Regions from separate parts of the Citrobacter europaeus genome, predicted to be linked through region 2. Evidence: predicted binding sites of a transcription regulator. Region 2 holds the regulator's gene; each other region holds the start of a gene.
The links. The regulator Fur, encoded in region 2, represses iron uptake genes when iron is present. The targets are predictions, from matches to a motif close to ATAATAATGAGAACNACTATCAA.
Positions count from the first base shown of each region.

Region 1: a site for Fur is predicted at 1,508-1,530, ahead of WHR59_RS14320 (TonB-dependent siderophore receptor). Genes of this name have one in related genera too.
Region 3: a site for Fur is predicted at 1,775-1,797, ahead of fes (enterochelin esterase). Genes of this name have one in related genera too.
Region 4: a site for Fur is predicted at 2,579-2,601, ahead of sodA (superoxide dismutase [Mn]). Genes of this name have one in related genera too.

Region 1 is NZ_CP148084.1:3,019,260-3,023,455, forward strand. It holds gene ldtC (L,D-transpeptidase LdtC) at 1-156, shown strand, start outside; gene bhsA (multiple stress resistance protein BhsA) at 243-500, opposite strand; gene comR (TetR family copper-responsive transcriptional repressor ComR) at 744-1,379, shown strand; gene WHR59_RS14320 (TonB-dependent siderophore receptor) at 1,634-3,814, shown strand; gene WHR59_RS14325 (glycine zipper 2TM domain-containing protein) at 3,872-4,196, opposite strand, start outside.
Region 2 is NZ_CP148084.1:3,544,195-3,548,390, reverse strand. It holds gene tcuA (FAD-dependent tricarballylate dehydrogenase TcuA) at 1-190, opposite strand, end outside; gene tcuR (tricarballylate utilization LysR family transcriptional regulator TcuR) at 288-1,214, opposite strand; gene fur (ferric iron uptake transcriptional regulator) at 1,343-1,789, opposite strand; gene WHR59_RS16785 (ryhB-regulated fur leader peptide) at 1,782-1,868, opposite strand; gene fldA (flavodoxin FldA) at 2,079-2,609, opposite strand; gene ybfE (LexA regulated protein) at 2,765-3,052, opposite strand; gene ybfF (esterase) at 3,181-3,954, opposite strand; gene seqA (replication initiation negative regulator SeqA) at 4,148-4,196, shown strand, end outside.
Region 3 is NZ_CP148084.1:3,645,624-3,649,819, forward strand. It holds gene entF (enterobactin non-ribosomal peptide synthetase EntF) at 1-260, opposite strand, end outside; gene WHR59_RS17255 (MbtH family protein) at 257-475, opposite strand; gene fes (enterochelin esterase) at 506-1,723, opposite strand; gene WHR59_RS17265 (TonB-dependent siderophore receptor) at 1,977-4,196, shown strand, end outside.
Region 4 is NZ_CP148084.1:4,915,783-4,919,978, forward strand. It holds gene WHR59_RS23005 (dihydrodipicolinate synthase family protein) at 1-625, shown strand, start outside; gene kdgT (2-keto-3-deoxygluconate transporter) at 667-1,650, opposite strand; gene sodA (superoxide dismutase [Mn]) at 1,887-2,507, opposite strand; gene WHR59_RS23020 (L-fucose/L-arabinose isomerase family protein) at 2,763-4,184, shown strand.

The DNA.
Region 1 (4,196 bases), 520 kb from region 2:
CCGCAGTTGCTGCCGATCGTGCTGAACGCATCCATGCAGACGTTTAAAAATGCGGCGCAAACGGATCCTGCGGTCATGGAACATGCAATGGAAATTCGCTCAGGAATGCCGGTCGATGTGACCCGTCATCACGACGTTGCCCAACAACCGATGTAAACTCTGCGCATAAAAAAACCCCCGCTGGATTTTATTCCGCGGGGGTTTTTTATTTAACTCGCAGTGGCATTGCGATGGGTTAAATCTTATTTGTAGATAACTGCAGTCCCGTGAAGGGTGTTAGGACCGGTAACGGAAGTTATACGGAAAGACTTCGCTCCCATCTCATCCGCTTTCTGCGCCAGCTGATCTTCCAGAGAACCTAAGTTAGTCCCCGCATTCGCAGAAATAGTACCGACTTTCTCTTGACCAGCAGGTGTGGCCTGAACTTCAACGGCGGCAAAGCTTGCAAATGACAGTGAGCTAAAAACAGCAGCAACAAACAGAGTTTTTACGTTTTTCATGATAGTGACCTTTTGCAGATGAATGGGTGTCGAAAAGATTAACTTAACGATCGATAGGTAAATCATAGATGTGATCCAGGTCACACGTCAACATTTTTTTATAATGATCGTTAAATAAAACACAAAGGCCTTATTTTTCATACTAATAGCTATATATTATTTTTATCGTTAATCCGCTGGAGTGTGCAGTCGAATATTTTTATAATGGCTATTCAATAAACCTAACAAAGGTACATCGGCGCCATGACAACTGAAACGACAGGTTGTGCTAAAAAAAGCCGTGGCCGACCAAAAGTGTTCGACAGGGAAGCCGCGCTTGATAAGGCCATGACACTCTTCTGGCAGCACGGATATGAAGCGACCTCGCTCGCCGATCTCGTGGAAGCTACCGGCGCAAAAGCGCCCACGCTGTATGCAGAGTTCACCAATAAAGAAGGGTTGTTTCGTGCCGTGCTGGACCGCTACATCACCCGCTTTGCGGCGAAACACGAAGCCCAGCTGTTTTGCGAAGAAAAAAGTCTGGAGTCCGCACTGGAAGACTATTTCACCGCCATAGCGACCTGTTTCACCAGCAAGGACACCCCGGCGGGATGTTTCATGATTAACACTTCTGCGACGCTGGCAGCCTCTTCCCGCGATATTGCGCACACGGTGAAATCCCGCCATGCAATGCAAGAACAGACGCTTACCCAGTTTCTTCACCAGCGCCAGCAGCGAGGCGAAATCCCGGTCCATTGCGACGTGCAAAAACTGGCCGAATACCTGAACTGTATTTTACAGGGTATGTCGATCAGCGCCCGTGAAGGTGCAACATTTGAAAAACTGATGCAGATCTCACATACAACCCTGCGGCTTTGGCCCGAGCTCATCAAAGCCTAAGCCTTTCCCGCTTTTCCCCGCTGTATTGACATGACCGGGAGCTGATACAGCCCCCGGTTAAAACTCCGCGCATTACCCCTACATTCCCTATTGTTTTCATCATCTTATCTGATCATTTTTTGTAAAACATATTGATAACAACAATTATTATCAGCAATATTCGCATTTGTTTTAACGCCTGTTTCACAATGTAACCATCGGTTTCTTTACCGCCATAACAAAAACAGATCGACTCTTTTTTAAAAGGAATACAAATGCATAACCGTCTCTGGGTGCTCAATCCTCTCCTGTTATCTTTAACCCTCCCGGCCATTGCGGCTGAGGAAGATAACCTCATTGTCAGCGCCAACCGTAGCCAACGTACCGTGGCAGAAATGGCACAAACCACCTGGGTTATTGAAGGAAGCGAGATTGAACAACAGGTTCAGGGTGGTAAAGAGTTCAAGGATGTTCTTGCTCAGTTAATCCCAGGAATCGATGTCAGTAGCCAGGGACGCACAAACTACGGCATGAATATGCGCGGTCGCGCCATCGTCGTACTCATTGACGGCGTTCGTCTGAACTCCTCGCGAACCGACAGTCGTCAGCTTGACTCCATTGACCCATTTAACATTGCGCATATTGAAGTCATCTCTGGCGCAACCTCACTTTATGGTGGCGGCAGTACCGGTGGATTAATCAACATCGTCACCAAAAAAGGTCAGCCGGAGCGTGAAGTAGAACTCGAACTTGCGAGTAAAAGCGGCTTCAACAACAGTAACGATCATGATGAACGCGTTGCCGCGGCGGTGAGCGGAGGAACCGATCGTGCTTCCGGGCGCATGTCCGTCGCGTATCAACGGTTTGGTGGCTGGTATGACGGTAATCACGATGCTCTGATGCTGGATAACACCCAAACCGGCCTGCAGCACTCCGATCGTCTGGACGTGATGGGTACCGGAACGATTGAACTTGACGACAACCGTCAGTTGCAACTGGTTACGCAATATTATAAGAGCCAGGGGGATGACGATTACGGGCTGGATCTCGGCGAGAATATGTCAGCCGTGACCGGAAACGGTAAAGCGTATACCAGCAGCGGACTGAATTCCGATCGTATTCCCGGCACCGAACGTCATCTGATCAGCCTGCAATATTCAGATGCGGATTTTTTCGGCCAGAACCTGGTCAGCCAAATCTATTACCGCGACGAATCCCTGAAATTCTATCCTTTCCCGACGCTCAGCAAAGGTAAGGTTACCAGCTTCTCCGCATCACAGCAGGACACAGACCAGTTTGGCGCCCAAATTACCCTCAACAGCCAGTTGATGGATAACTGGGAGCTGACGTGGGGTATCGATGCCGATCACGAGACCTTCGATTCTAATCAGAAATTCTTCGATCTGGCCTGGTCCTTGCCCTCCGGCGGCATGGATAACCGCACCGCTTATACCACCGGGCGTTATCCCGGTTATAGCATCACCAACTTCGCGCCTTTCCTGCAAAACAGCTATGACATTAACGACATCTTTACCCTCAGCGGCGGCGTACGCTATCAATGGACCGAAAACAGGGTTGATGATTTCGTGGGCTATGCTCAACAGCAGGGAATCGCGACCGGGCTTGCGAACTCTGCCGATACCATTCCGGGCGGCAAAACCGATTACGATAATTTCCTGTTCAACGCCGGTATCCTCGCCCACCTGACCGACCGTCAGCAAACGTGGTTTAACTTCTCTCAGGGCGTGGAGCTTCCGGATCCAGGGAAATATTACGGGAACGGCACCTATTCGCTGGTTGGCGATCATTATCAGCTTCAGCGCAGCGTCAACGTGGCGGATTCACGCCTGGAAGGGATTAAAGTAAACTCGTACGAACTGGGATGGCGTTACACCGGCGATAGTCTGCGCACGCAACTGGCCGCTTATTACTCAACTTCGGATAAATCGATCGTTATCAATCGCAGTGATATGACCATTAACGTTCAGCCCGACGATCGCCGGATTTATGGTCTGGAAGGTGCGGTGGATTATTTCATTGCGGATACGGACTGGAGTCTGGGCGGCAACTTTAATGTCATTAAATCGGAAGTGAAACAGAACGGTAAATGGCAGAAATGGGATGTCACTCTGGCCTCTCCGTCCAAAGCAACCGCATGGGTCGGCTGGGCGCCTGAACCGTGGGCATTACGCATACAGAGCCAGCAAACATTTGATCTGACCGATGCCAGCGGTAACAAGCTGGATGGCTATAACACCATGGACTTTATCGGCAGCTATCAGCTCCCGTTGGGTAAGCTGACCTTCAGCGTGGAAAACCTGCTGAATGAAGAGTACACCACGCTGTGGGGACAACGTGCGCCACTGCTGTACAGCCCAACCTACGGTAGCCCCTCACTGTATGAATACAAGGGCCGGGGCCGCACCTTTGGTCTGAACTATGCCTTAACCTTCTGATAAAAAAAGCCCCCCAGCCTGAGCGAATGGGGGGCTAATGTTCAGAATAATGCTATTTTACGCTTTGTTATTCAGTACCAACTGTCCGTTGTTATCCAACGGAATTTGCGCGCCGGGGTCCTTATCCATGCGGATTTTCCCCTGCTGATCGCCAATTTTGTACGTCACGTCGTAGCCCAGCATTTTTTCAGATTTGTCATACACCGTTTTACAGCGCTGTTGCGTAGTGGTGTAAGTATCATTTTCCTGCATCGAACCCTGAATCTGGTTACCGGCATAGCCGCCGCCTAAAGCACCGGCCACGGTGGCAATATCTTTACCACGTCCGCCGCCAAACTGATGGCCAATAACGCCACCCGCAACGGCACCCAGTACGGAACCC
Region 2 (4,196 bases):
GATAGCTTTCTACCAGCACATCCTGCGGCGCATCATGCATACAGCGCAGATTACGCGTGTGTTGGGAATTTCCCCCACGCCATTCCCGGGGAGCCGCTTCGAGTAGTAAAACGGAAGCGCCTTGCTCCCGGGCGGTAAGGGCAGCGCATAAGGCAGCATTGCCACCGCCAATCACCAGAACATCAACCATCGTATACTCCATTACCATTTAACTAATTGTTAAATTTGTAATTGAAATGTATACGTGCGGCTTGTGCGGGCGCTATGACGTAGCGCTAAAGAGGGCTTTAGTTATTGTAAAGGATGGCACCTGGCCAGCTTCCTGCTTCTACCAGTTGATGCATCACTTTCGTCAGTACCACGCGGGCAGCGAGGCCCGCCGGGGTGAGCTCATCGTCAGATAGGCTCACCAGAAAATTGGGGCGGCTAAGTATCGGATTATGGACGCCGATCACTCTTAGCGTCTCTTTATCGAGATGGGAAATCGCCGCTCCGGGTTGAAGAGTGGCGCCAATGCCACTGCGCACGGCGCGCATCAGCAGCGCCAGACCATCAATTTCTGTAGCGATCTCAATGTTCAGCGCGTGTTCCTGACTAATTGCCTCCAGCCTGCCGCGCAGACCGTGGCCTGGGCTTGGCATTATCAATGGAATACTCGCCAGTTGGGCAGGCGCAATATTGTCATCGGCAATATCAGCCAGTAGGGCATGGGTCCCAATCAAAAACAGCCGTTCTTCGAGAATCGGTCTGGCACTCCAGCGCAGGATCTTTTCTTTTTGAAACACCACAGCCAGATCAATCTGGCGGGTATTAATCATCCGTTCCAGATTACCAGAGAGACTTTCCACCACGTGCAGGCGAACATCGCTATAGCTTTCCCGCATGGCGTGAATAAAAGGCATACCGAGAACGGAAGCGGTACTGGGAGCCATACCGACGCTGACGTGCCCGGAAAGCCGGGACTCTCGTGCGGCGAGGATCGCATCGTCTGCGTGACGGAGCGCCAGCTGCGCCTGGGAGTAAAAAGCCAGTCCGGCGCTGGTCGGCGTCACGCCTCGCGAGGTGCGCTGCAGCAGGCGAATAGCGAGTTCGTTTTCCAGACGCGACATTTGCTGGCTGAGTGCCGAAACCCCGATATTGAGATCGAGCGCCGCGCTACCCATGCTGCCGGTTTCTACAATGCGCACAAAATAGCGTAGCTGGCGAAGTTCCATTTCGACTCTCCGGAAGGGGCAATTGATTTTTACATTAAAGCAACACAGGAGCGGAGGGAAGGGGAAAAGGGCAGGTAACGCCCATAAAAAAAGCCAACCGGAGGGTTGGCTTTTCAGAAAGCATTACATTATTTGCCGTCGTGGGCGTGCTCATCTTCGCGGCAATCGCCTTCGGCGCAGTGACCGTAAAGATAGAGGCTATGGTTAGTTAAGCGAATGCCATGTTTAGCCGCAATCTCACGCTGGCGGGCTTCGATGGAATCATCGCTGAACTCGACCACTTTGCCGCAGTCAAGGCAGATGAGGTGATCGTGATGATGCTGTTGAGTCAGTTCGAAGACGGATTTACCACCTTCAAAATTATGGCGGGTCACGATACCGGCATCATCAAACTGGTTCAGCACGCGATACACGGTCGCCAGACCAATTTCTTCACCCATATCGATCAGGCGTTTGTATAAGTCTTCCGCACTGACGTGATGGTTATCCGGTTCCTGAAGAACTTCCAGAATTTTTAAACGAGGAAGCGTTACTTTCAGGCCAGCCTTCTTTAATGCGGTATTGTTGTCAGTCATGCGGAATCTGTCCTGTAGCTAAACGATTCACTTCATTAACAGAAGTGACAGAAATTGCACTTGAGATAATGCGATTCATTATAGAACTGCCATGGCTAAATGAAAACTGCAAGTCTCTGGCATATATTGTTAATCAAAACGTGGTATCGCCGACAAACACACTGTGCAACACCCGATTGGCATCCAGCCATTGTACAGGGTCAGACGAAAAAGTTACAAATTTGTAGCAATTATTTTGATTGGTTTTATCTATTGATGCGGCGCAGATGGAAATCTGCGCCGCACGAAATCAGGCATTGATGATTTCGTCGAGGTGCAGCTCTTCAGAGATCTGCTTAACCCATTTTTCTACGCGCTCAGCGGTCAGTTCAGGCTGGCGATCTTCATCGATAGCCAGACCGACAAAGTGGTCGTCGTCAGCCAGACCTTTGGACGCTTCAAAGTGATAACCCGCTGTCGGCCAGTGACCAACGATGGTTGCGCCGCGCGGTTCGATGATGTCGCGAATTGTGCCTAACGCATCGCAGAAATATTCTGCGTAATCTTCCTGGTCGCCGCAGCCGAACAATGCAACCAGTTTGCCGTTAAAATCAATGTCTTCGAGGGTTGGGAAGAAATCGTCCCAGTCACACTGCGCTTCACCGTAGTACCAGGTTGGGATGCCGAGTAGCAGAATGTCATACCCTTCGAGGTCTTCTTTGCTGCTTTTTGCAATGTCATGAACATCGGCAACGTCTTTACCAAGCTGTTTTTGAATCATTTTTGCGATGTTTTCGGTGTTACCGGTGTCGCTGCCGAAAAAGATGCCAGTGATTGCCATGAGTAAAATAACCTCTTGAAACTTATTGAAATGGTGGTGGCGCATTGCCCACGGATAAGGGCAATCATAGCAGAACAGTCAGGCATGCGGAAACAGCAAACACGCAGGACTGCACTCTGTGCTACACGATTTATGATTTAGAGCAGAAATTCAGACTAAGCCTGACCGCGCAATGCGCTGAGTTGGGCCATCAGCATCTCTTCGATGAGTTCACTGCGACTCATATTGCGCGCCTCGGCCAGCTCGTTCAGAGCGTCAACGGCATCAGCGTTCAGTTTCAGTTCGACACGCTTAAGCCCGCGAACTTTATCGCGTTTAAGCTGATTACGTTTGTTAATACGTAACTGTTCATCACGCGAGAGCGGATTAGTTTTGGGTCGTCCCGGGCGACGCTCCTGCGCGAACAGATCTAATGTCGTACGGTCCGTTTGTTCTTTGGCCATGATCTTGGTGACTTCGGGGAAACAATCAGCCAGGCGTCTGCCCGGATGGATAGCGCGCCATAATACATCAGCAGGGGGGACACGCCAACGCCCACGCGCGTAATCGCGCGCAGACGCTGAGTTTTTAATCAGTTAGCCTGCTCGTCCAGATAACGACGGATGGCGCGCAGCACCGCCTCCGGTTTTTCTGCATGCACCCAATGACCCGCGCCAGCAATAACGTGCGCCCGAGCCTGCGGGAATTGCGCCAGCAGCTGTTCGCGATACGCTTCGGTAACATACGGTGAGTTGCCGCCAGGGATAAACAGCGCCGGGTGCTCCCACGGCGGAATGGTCTCCCAACCGACGATATGGGGATATTGATCCCACAGCACGGGAACGTTAAAACGCCACTCGCCGTCGACAAATGATTTCAGCAGAAATTGGATAACGCCTTCTTCTTGCAGATGTTGACGCATGACGCTCGCCGCCTGCTGACGCGAAGTGGCCTGCGCATCGGTTACAGCATTGATTGCCGCAAAAATCTCATCGTGACGGCGCACATGATAGTCAACGGGGGCGATGTCGATGGCCACCAGCCGTTCGACACGCTCCGGGGCCAGTGCGGTCAACGCCATGACGGCTTTACCCCCCATCGAGTGACCAATAAAGATCGCTTTATCTATCTGCCGATCGTCCAGAGTATCCAGCAGATCTTGCGCCATGGCCGGATAATTCATCTCAGGCGAGCGAGGGGAGAGTCCATGGTTTCGCATATCAACCTGGATGATATCGTGATCGGCTACCAGGGAGCGCGCCAGGATCCCCAGGTTATCCAGACTGCCAAACAGGCCGTGAACCAGGACGATGGGAGAATTATTGTGCAGGTTTTGCGCAGATTGCGCTCGGATATTCAATTTCATGGCAAAGTTCTTTTTTTCACACTCACGGGTTAGGGTATCATGTTGACCATTCTGCCACATGGCTGCAACAACTACGGTTACTCCGAGTTTTGCCCGCCACCAGGCTTGACGCTATCCGCTGTTGGGATTTGTCTTTACACTACGCGTGTTGACCCAACAACTTGTATTCAGCTAAACACTGCACTGGATTAAGATGAAAACGATTGAAGTTGATGATGAACTCTATAGCTATATTGCCAGCC
Region 3 (4,196 bases), 100 kb from region 2:
AGGTCAATAATGTCGGGTTGCGCAAAGGCGAGCGCGGGGTCTACCCATTGCCAGACCTCGCCGTTATCTTCGCTAAACCGCATCCGTAGGGTATCTGCCTGCTCCAGACCCGCCACAACCGCTTTTGCCAGCAACGGCGCGTCCAGTTCGCCGGTTAATTCTACGTAGTGCGCCACGCTCCATGCCGAGGGCAATGTGGAGAGTTTTTCCGCCATCCAGATCCCCGGCTGAGCCGCGACTAATGGTAAACGCTGAGTCATGGAGCCTCCTGCACATCGACGTAATTTGCTGGCGTCAGCGTGGTCCAGTTTGCATCCAGCCATTGCTGGCAGGCTTCCTGGGATTGGGGTTCGCACGCGACCGTCCAACCAGCAGGAAGTGAGCATTGTCGCGGCCAAAGGCTAAACTGACGTTGGGGATTTTGCAGAATGTAAAACTGGCCCTGCGGATTATCGAAGGGGTTACTGAATTCCATACTCAACTCCTGTCGTGGAACGTCGTCCGGTTAAATCGTGTCGGTAAGCGGTTGCCAGAGCGTTATCAGCCCTTGCATCAAACCGCCGCGCCAGCAAAGCGCATCGTGTCCGCCATCAACCTGACGCCAGAAAATAGACTGTGGTGCAGAGGGTAACTGGGCATATAGCGCCTGATTAGCGCGAAAAATAATGGGCTCGCGGATCCCGGCTTCCAGGACAATACGCAGCCCCTGAGCACTGACCTTCCCGCTCTTCAGTTGCTCAACGATCGTCCCATCCTGATGACCACCGCGATGCGGCCACCAGTAAGAGCCCGACTGGCTGAGCACGCAGCCAAAGCGCGCGGGCCAGTTTAGCCCGGCATACAGCGATGACAATCCGCCAAAACTTTGTCCGGCGACCACCGTGCGCTGCGGGTCATCACTGAACGCGGTTGTCGTCTTCACCAGCGGCAACAGCTCCTCTTGTACCGCCAACCAAAAATCCGCGTTACACGGCAGTTCGCGGCTACGGTGAGCCGTGTCGATGGCATCAATCAGGAGATAAACGGCAGGAGGAAGGTGCCCACGATGCGTAAGTGAAGTTAGCGCAGGCCAGACCGGCATACTCTGCGCCCAAAACTGTCCGTCCAGCAGGATAGCCAGCGGACGAGATTCCGCTTGGGCCTCACCGGTGGTAAAGACCCATACGCGACGCGTATTACCAAGCCTGGCGCTACGCCATTGCAGACACACTGCGGGTGAATCGGGGTTTTCAGGTCGATCCCATCCTGGTTGTACGGGTGCATCAGGCATTTCCAGCGCAGACACCGCGTGGCCACGACCGCCCTGCCATCTCTGCGAATTAAGGGGGTCAGCAATAGCCTGAGGCAGTAATTGCCGCCAGCCTTCACGCAGCGCGGTTCGGTCAGGCGTTTCGCCCAGCGCCTGCGGCGCAAAAATATCGTTGCGCGCTGTTGGAATAAAACAGTAACTGCCACGCCAGTTGGCGCTGAGGGAAACACTCCAGCACCAAATATTCGTTCCATCAATGCGTCGCATCGACTGAGGGGTAGCATTTTGATGGTGGTCGGTGACGCCGGTGATATAAACCCAAACGTGATGAATGGCTGACTCTTTCTCCGTTCCCTGCGGGTCACGCCACCAGAAGGTTACCCGATAATTTCCGTTGTCTTCACGCTCCCACTCCGGGCCTTTTTTTGACTGCCACCACGCCTCGCTTCCCATCTTTAACGTCGTCACCGCCATAACCCCATGTTTATCGTGAAATTTTATGATCTAGCGTGAAATATATTGATAATATTATTGATAACTATTTGCATTTGCAATAGCGTATTGTCGCGCTGTGGGAAGCGCGCACAGTTTTTCACCACTTATAAACCGACCTGGCGCTGCGTACTTTTTCTGGAATGGAGGGTTTACGCGGATGCGGGCGACATCAGGCCAAATGCCGCAACACGGCACATTGGAACTCGTGGCTAAAAGAACAGCAGGACATACAATGAACAACAAGATTCATTCACTGGCCTTATTGGTCAATTTAGGGATTTACGGGGTAGCCCTGCCAGCAATGGCAGAAGATCAAACCGATAGCGCCGCAGTCTCTCATGAAGACACCATCGTCGTTACCGCTGCCCAGCAGAACCTGCAGGCGCCGGGCGTTTCAACCATTACCGCTGATGAGATTCGTAAGAATCCTCCCGCTCGCGATGTGTCGGAAATCATCCGTACCATGCCTGGCGTTAACCTGACCGGTAACTCAACCAGCGGACAGCGCGGCAACAACCGTCAGATCGATATCCGCGGTATGGGGCCAGAAAACACCCTGATTCTGATCGACGGAAAACCGGTTACCAGCCGTAACTCCGTACGCCAGGGCTGGCGCGGCGAGCGTGATACCCGCGGCGATACCGCCTGGGTCCCACCGGAAATGATCGAACGTATTGAAGTGCTGCGCGGTCCTGCCGCGGCACGCTATGGCAACGGTGCGGCTGGCGGCGTGGTGAATATCATCACCAAAAAAGGCAGCAATGAATGGCACGGCTCCTGGGATACCTATTTCAACGCCCCGGAACACAAAGATGAAGGTTCGACCAAGCGGACCAACTTTAGCCTGAATGGCCCATTGGGCGGGGATTTCAGCTTCCGTCTGTACGGTAATCTCGATAAAACTCAGGCCGACGCGTGGGACATCAACCAGGGCCATCAGTCTGAACGTACCGGCACCTACTCCAACACCTTACCCGCCGGTCGTGAAGGGGTAATCAACAAAGACATTAACGGCGTGGTTCGCTGGGATTTCGCCCCGCTCCAGTCACTGGAACTGGAAGCCGGCTATAGCCGCCAGGGCAACCTGTATGCGGGTGACACCCAAAACACCAACACCAACCAACTGGTGAAAGATAACTACGGGAAAGAGACCAACCGTCTTTACCGCCAGAACTACTCTCTGACCTGGAACGGCGGCTGGGATAACGGCGTCACCACCAGCAACTGGGTGCAGTACGAACACACGCGTAACTCCCGTACACCGGAAGGCCTGGCAGGTGGTACTGAAGGGATTTTCGACCCGAATGCGTCACAAAAATATCTCGACGCCGACCTGAGTGACGTCATGCTGCACAGTGAGGTCAGCATTCCGTTAGATCTGCTGGTTAACCAAAATCTGACGCTTGGTACCGAATGGAACCAGCAGCGCATGAAAGACATGTTATCTAATTCACAGACCTTTATGGGCGGTGATATTCCAGGGGCCAGCAGCACTAACCGTAGCCCGTACTCAGATGCAGAGATTTTCTCTCTGTTTGCTGAAAATAACATGGAGCTGACCGACAGCACGATGCTGACGCCAGGTCTGCGTTTCGACCATCACAGCATCGTCGGCGACAACTGGAGTCCGTCCCTGAACCTGTCCCAGGGTCTGGGTGACGACTTTACACTGAAAATGGGTATCGCGCGCGCCTATAAAGCGCCAAGCCTGTATCAGCTCAACCCGAACTACATTCTGTACAGCAAGGGGCAGGGTTGCTACGCCACCGGTTCCGCGACCGGTATTGGTTGCTACATGATGGGTAACGACGATCTGAAGGCCGAAACCAGTATCAACAAAGAGATTGGTCTTGAGTTCAAGCGCGACGGCTGGCTGGCTGGGGTAACCTGGTTCCGCAACGATTATCGCAACAAAATTGAAGCAGGTACGGTACCGTTCGACAGAACGTCTATCACCAACAAAGGGAAGACGACTTACACCGATATCTACCAGTGGGAAAACATTCCTAAAGCGGTGGTTGAGGGTCTGGAAGGTACGTTGAACGTGCCGGTTAGCGAAACCGTTAACTGGACCAACAACATCACTTACATGCTGCAAAGTAAAAATAAAGAGACCGGCGAACGCCTGTCGATTATTCCTGAGTACACGCTGAACTCGACTCTGAGCTGGCAGGCACGCGAAGATTTGTCGCTGCAGTCCACCTTCACCTGGTACGGCAAACAGCAGCCGAAGAAGTACGATTACCAGGGTAAACCGGTAACCGGTAGTTCGGCGAGTGAAGTCAGCCCGTACAGCATCGTCGGCCTGAGCGCGACCTGGGATGTGACGAAAAACGTCAGCCTGACCGGCGGCGTGGATAACGTCTTCGACAAACGTCTGTGGCGTGAAGGTAATGCCCAGACCACGGGCGATATTGTAACCGGGAACTATATGGCGGGCGCTGGCGCATAC
Region 4 (4,196 bases), 1.4 Mb from region 2:
GGCGCAGGAAGCGTATCGCGCCGGTTACGACGCTGTGATGATCCTCCCACCTTACTACTATGGGCAAACGGCAAAACAGCTGCTGAGCTACTTCCGTCAGTTGGGACAGAAACTCAGCGGTAAATGGTTTGCCTATAACTTTCCGGCACGTACCGGCTGCGATTTAACCCCCGAACTGGTTGCCACCCTCGTCGATGAATTTCCCAACTTCGCAGGCATTAAAGATACCGTCGACTGTCAGTCCCATACCCGCAGTATGATTCAGACTACCCGCGCCGTGCGTGAGGATTTTGCCGTGCTGTCCGGCTATGACGAATACTACATTCCTAACCTGCTGGCAGGCGGTGCGGGGATTATTTCAGGATTAAACAACGTCATGCCGGAACTGTTTGTCAGCGCGCGGGAAGCGTTTAAGCAGGGCGACCTGGCAGCGCTTCGCGATATTCAGGACCAAATTGGCACCTACATGTCCATCTACGCCATTGGCGAAGATTTTGTCACCACCATCAAAACCGTGGTATCGCGTAAGTTTGGCTATTGCACCGGCGTGTCACGTAATGCTGGCGGAGAGTTGAACGAGAGCGAATGTCGGACAATTGATGAAGTATTTATCGTAGAAGGTTAACTCGTTAAGCCGGATGGCGCAGACCATCCGGCTTAAGAGATTTATTTCACGGTACCACGAATATCAATTTCCGCCGCCCTGGCTTTAACTCTTTTCGACCAGATAGACGTGATAATCGGCACCAGAATGGAGGTCACAATCACTGACGTGGCAACGAGGGAAGTCGCTGCTGGCGCCATCGGTTTAAATGCCGGAACCATTTCCGCAATCAGCACCGGCGTGGCGACCGCCGCACCCGCTGAGCTGGAGGCCGCAATCCCCGCCGTACCATCACCGCCACCAATCAGTTTATCGGCGATAATCAAGGGAATACCGGTGATGATAATCACCGCGACACCCAGCAGAATACCCAGTACTCCGGTTTGCGCAATCACGCTTAAATCAATGGTGTTACCCAATGCGAAAGCAAAGAAAGGGATCAGCGTCTGCACCGCTTTGCTGAAGAACTCGCGCAACTCGGGGTCCAGATTCCCCAACGCAAAGCCAATCAGAAACGGTAATACAGCCCCCACAAACACGTGCGGTTCAAACGACGCGATCCCGGCGGTTCCCAAAATCACCATCGTCATCAGCGGGCCAGACTCCAGCGACATCAGGACAAACGCTCCGGCCTCTTCTTTGGTGCCGTACTGCTGCATAATCGAGGCATACAGCCCGCCGTTGGTCATATCCATAGCGGCCACCAGCGCCAGCGTAGACAGCCCGGCGAAGAATCCGACCTCCACACCATGTTCCGGCAGAATACGTGAAGCAATCGCCGCGACCACCCATGCCACCAGAATCTTGGTGATGACCAACGTGCCTGATTTACGTAGCACGGTGCCGGTAGCGCTTAGCTTAATCGACGCCCCCATGCAAAAGAACCAGACTGCCAGGATAGGTACCGTACCGGTGATCATACCGTTGGTAAAGGAGCCGAAATATTTCCCGGCGCCGGGGGAAAAGGTGTGACACAACGCGCCCAGGAAAAGCGGCACCAGCATCATACCGCCTGGGATTTTCTCTATCGTTCGTTTGATCTGCATTTCCATCACCTGTAGACATAAAAATGGGGCAATTTTTATGGGCGATTGCATCTTGCTTTTGAGATGCGCCCGTCTTGATGGAAAGAAGATAGACATTCATAGAGACTATAAAAGTGATCCCACTCGCATAATAAAACCTTGTTTCAATTTAAGTGGATCATCGTTTTTATATTGAGTTTGATCACAAAAAAACCCCCACAAGCATCGCCTGTAGGGGTTTCGTTAATGCGTAGAACTTATTTTTTCGCTGCGAAACGCGCGGCAGCTTCGTCCCAGTTCACCACGTTCCAGAACTCTTTGATGTAGTCCGGGCGACGGTTCTGGAATTTCAGGTAGTAAGCGTGTTCCCAAACGTCCAGGCCCACGATCGGGAAGCCGGAAGCGCCAGAGATAGCTTCACCCATCAGCGGGGAATCCTGGTTAGCGGTGGAAACAACAGCCAGCTTGTCACCTTTCAGAACCAGCCACGCCCAGCCGGAGCCAAAACGGGTTGCCGCAGCTTTTTCAAATTCAGCTTTGAAGTTGTCGACGGAACCGAAGTCACGTTCGATAGCCGCTTTCAGATCGCCCTGCAGCGTAGTACCGGTTTTCAGACCTTTCCAGAACAGGCTGTGGTTAGCGTGGCCGCCCGCGTTATTGCGCAGAACGGTTTTCTTGTCTGCTGGCAGTTGATCCAGTTTAGCGATCAGTTCTTCAGCAGACAGGCTAGCGAATTCAGGCAGGCTCTCCAGCGCAGCGTTCGCGTTGTTTACGTAAGCCTGGTGGTGTTTGGTATGGTGGATTTCCATCGTCTGCTTATCGAAGTGCGGTTCAAGGGCATCATAAGCGTACGGCAGGGATGGCAGTGTATAACTCATAATCATCTCCAGTATTGTCGGGCGGCCAGTGTTAACGCCGCGTAAGCAGTTGGGTCATTATAGTTAATTAAATGATATTGAAAATGATTATCAATGCCGTACTCTTTACATGGTTATTATGCGGTAAAAGTGTGAGCATCATTAGGAAAATCAGGCGAATTTTGCCAACCTGGGTAGAAAACAGGCAGCGACATGAAGGACATGGGAGATAAAGCACGAGATAGTTTGCGAATTATCTCACAAGGAAATCTTGCTATGTCTGTCAATATCGCCCTTTTCGGTATCGGTCTCGACACATACTGGCCCCAGTTTACAGGCCTGGAATCACGTCTTCAGGGCTACCTGCAAACAATTGATGAGCGTCTGACGGCGCAACAAGCCACCGTCATTAATGGCGGCCTGATTGATAACGTCGATAAAGCCGATGCCCTTATCAAACGGTTGCAGCAACAACCAGTCGATGCAGTCTGCCTTTACATCAGCACCTACGCGCTCAGCTCAACGGTGCTACCCCTTGTGCAGAGTATCAATAAACCGGTCATTATTCTGGCCCTACAGCCAGAGCCAGGGCTGCCCTATTCAACTATCCGTCAAATCCCCGATCGGGGCGGGCGAACTGGAGAGTGGCTGGCGCACTGTCAGGCCTGCAGCGCCCCCGAACTGGCAAACGTGTTTAACCGTGCGAATATCCGCTTTCAATTGATCGTTGGTGCATTACAGGGCGATGAGTACGTCTGGCAACAAACTTCGCAGTGGCTGCAAGCCCTTAACGCTTGTCAAATGCTGGCAAGTTGCCAGGTCGGCGTCCTCGGACACTATTATGACGGCATGGTGGACGTTTACAGCAATATGACGAATTTGTCCGCCAAAATGGGCGTCCGCTTTAAGCCACTGGAGATGTGTGAGCTGGCGGAATATCGCGAACAGGTCAGCGAGGCAGACTTCAACACCAAACAACAGGAAATGCATCGTGTGCTTCAGTTGGATGCGACATGCGAACCTGCAGAGCTTGGCCGGGCAATCACCACTGCCTGCGCCATGGATAAACTGATTGCCCAGAATAAACTCGGTGCACTCGCTTATTACTATGAAGGTCGTAACGGTAACGCTTACGAGAACATCATCACCTCAATTATTCTCGGCAACACGCTGCTCACCCACCGTGGTATTCCCGTAGCGGGAGAATATGAAATCAAAAATGTGCTGGCGATGAAAATTCAGCAACTTCTGGGCGCTGGCGGATCATTTTCAGAACCCTATGGTATTGAATTTACCGATGATGTTGTTTTATGGGGACATGATGGTCCGGCACACCCGTTGATGGCGGATGGTCCGGTAAATCTGGTGCCGTTGCCGGTTTATCATGGCAAACCCGGTAAAGGTGTGTCTATTCAGATGACCGTGAAAGCTGGCCCGGTAACCTTTCTTTCGGTAATTGAAGATGCTGAAAATGGGGTGCGTTTACAGTATGCCGAAGGTGAAGCGGTGGCAGGTGAAGTCCTGGATATCGGCAACACCAACAGCCGCTATCGCTTCCCATTATCGGCTCGCGAGTTCACCACGCAGTGGTGCATGGGCGGCCCCGCTCATCATTGCAGCATTGGCCTGGGGCATCATGGTGAGGTGCTGGAAAAACTCGCCTGGCTACTGGGTATTCAGGCAGTAAGAATCTGCTAATCCTCGATATTT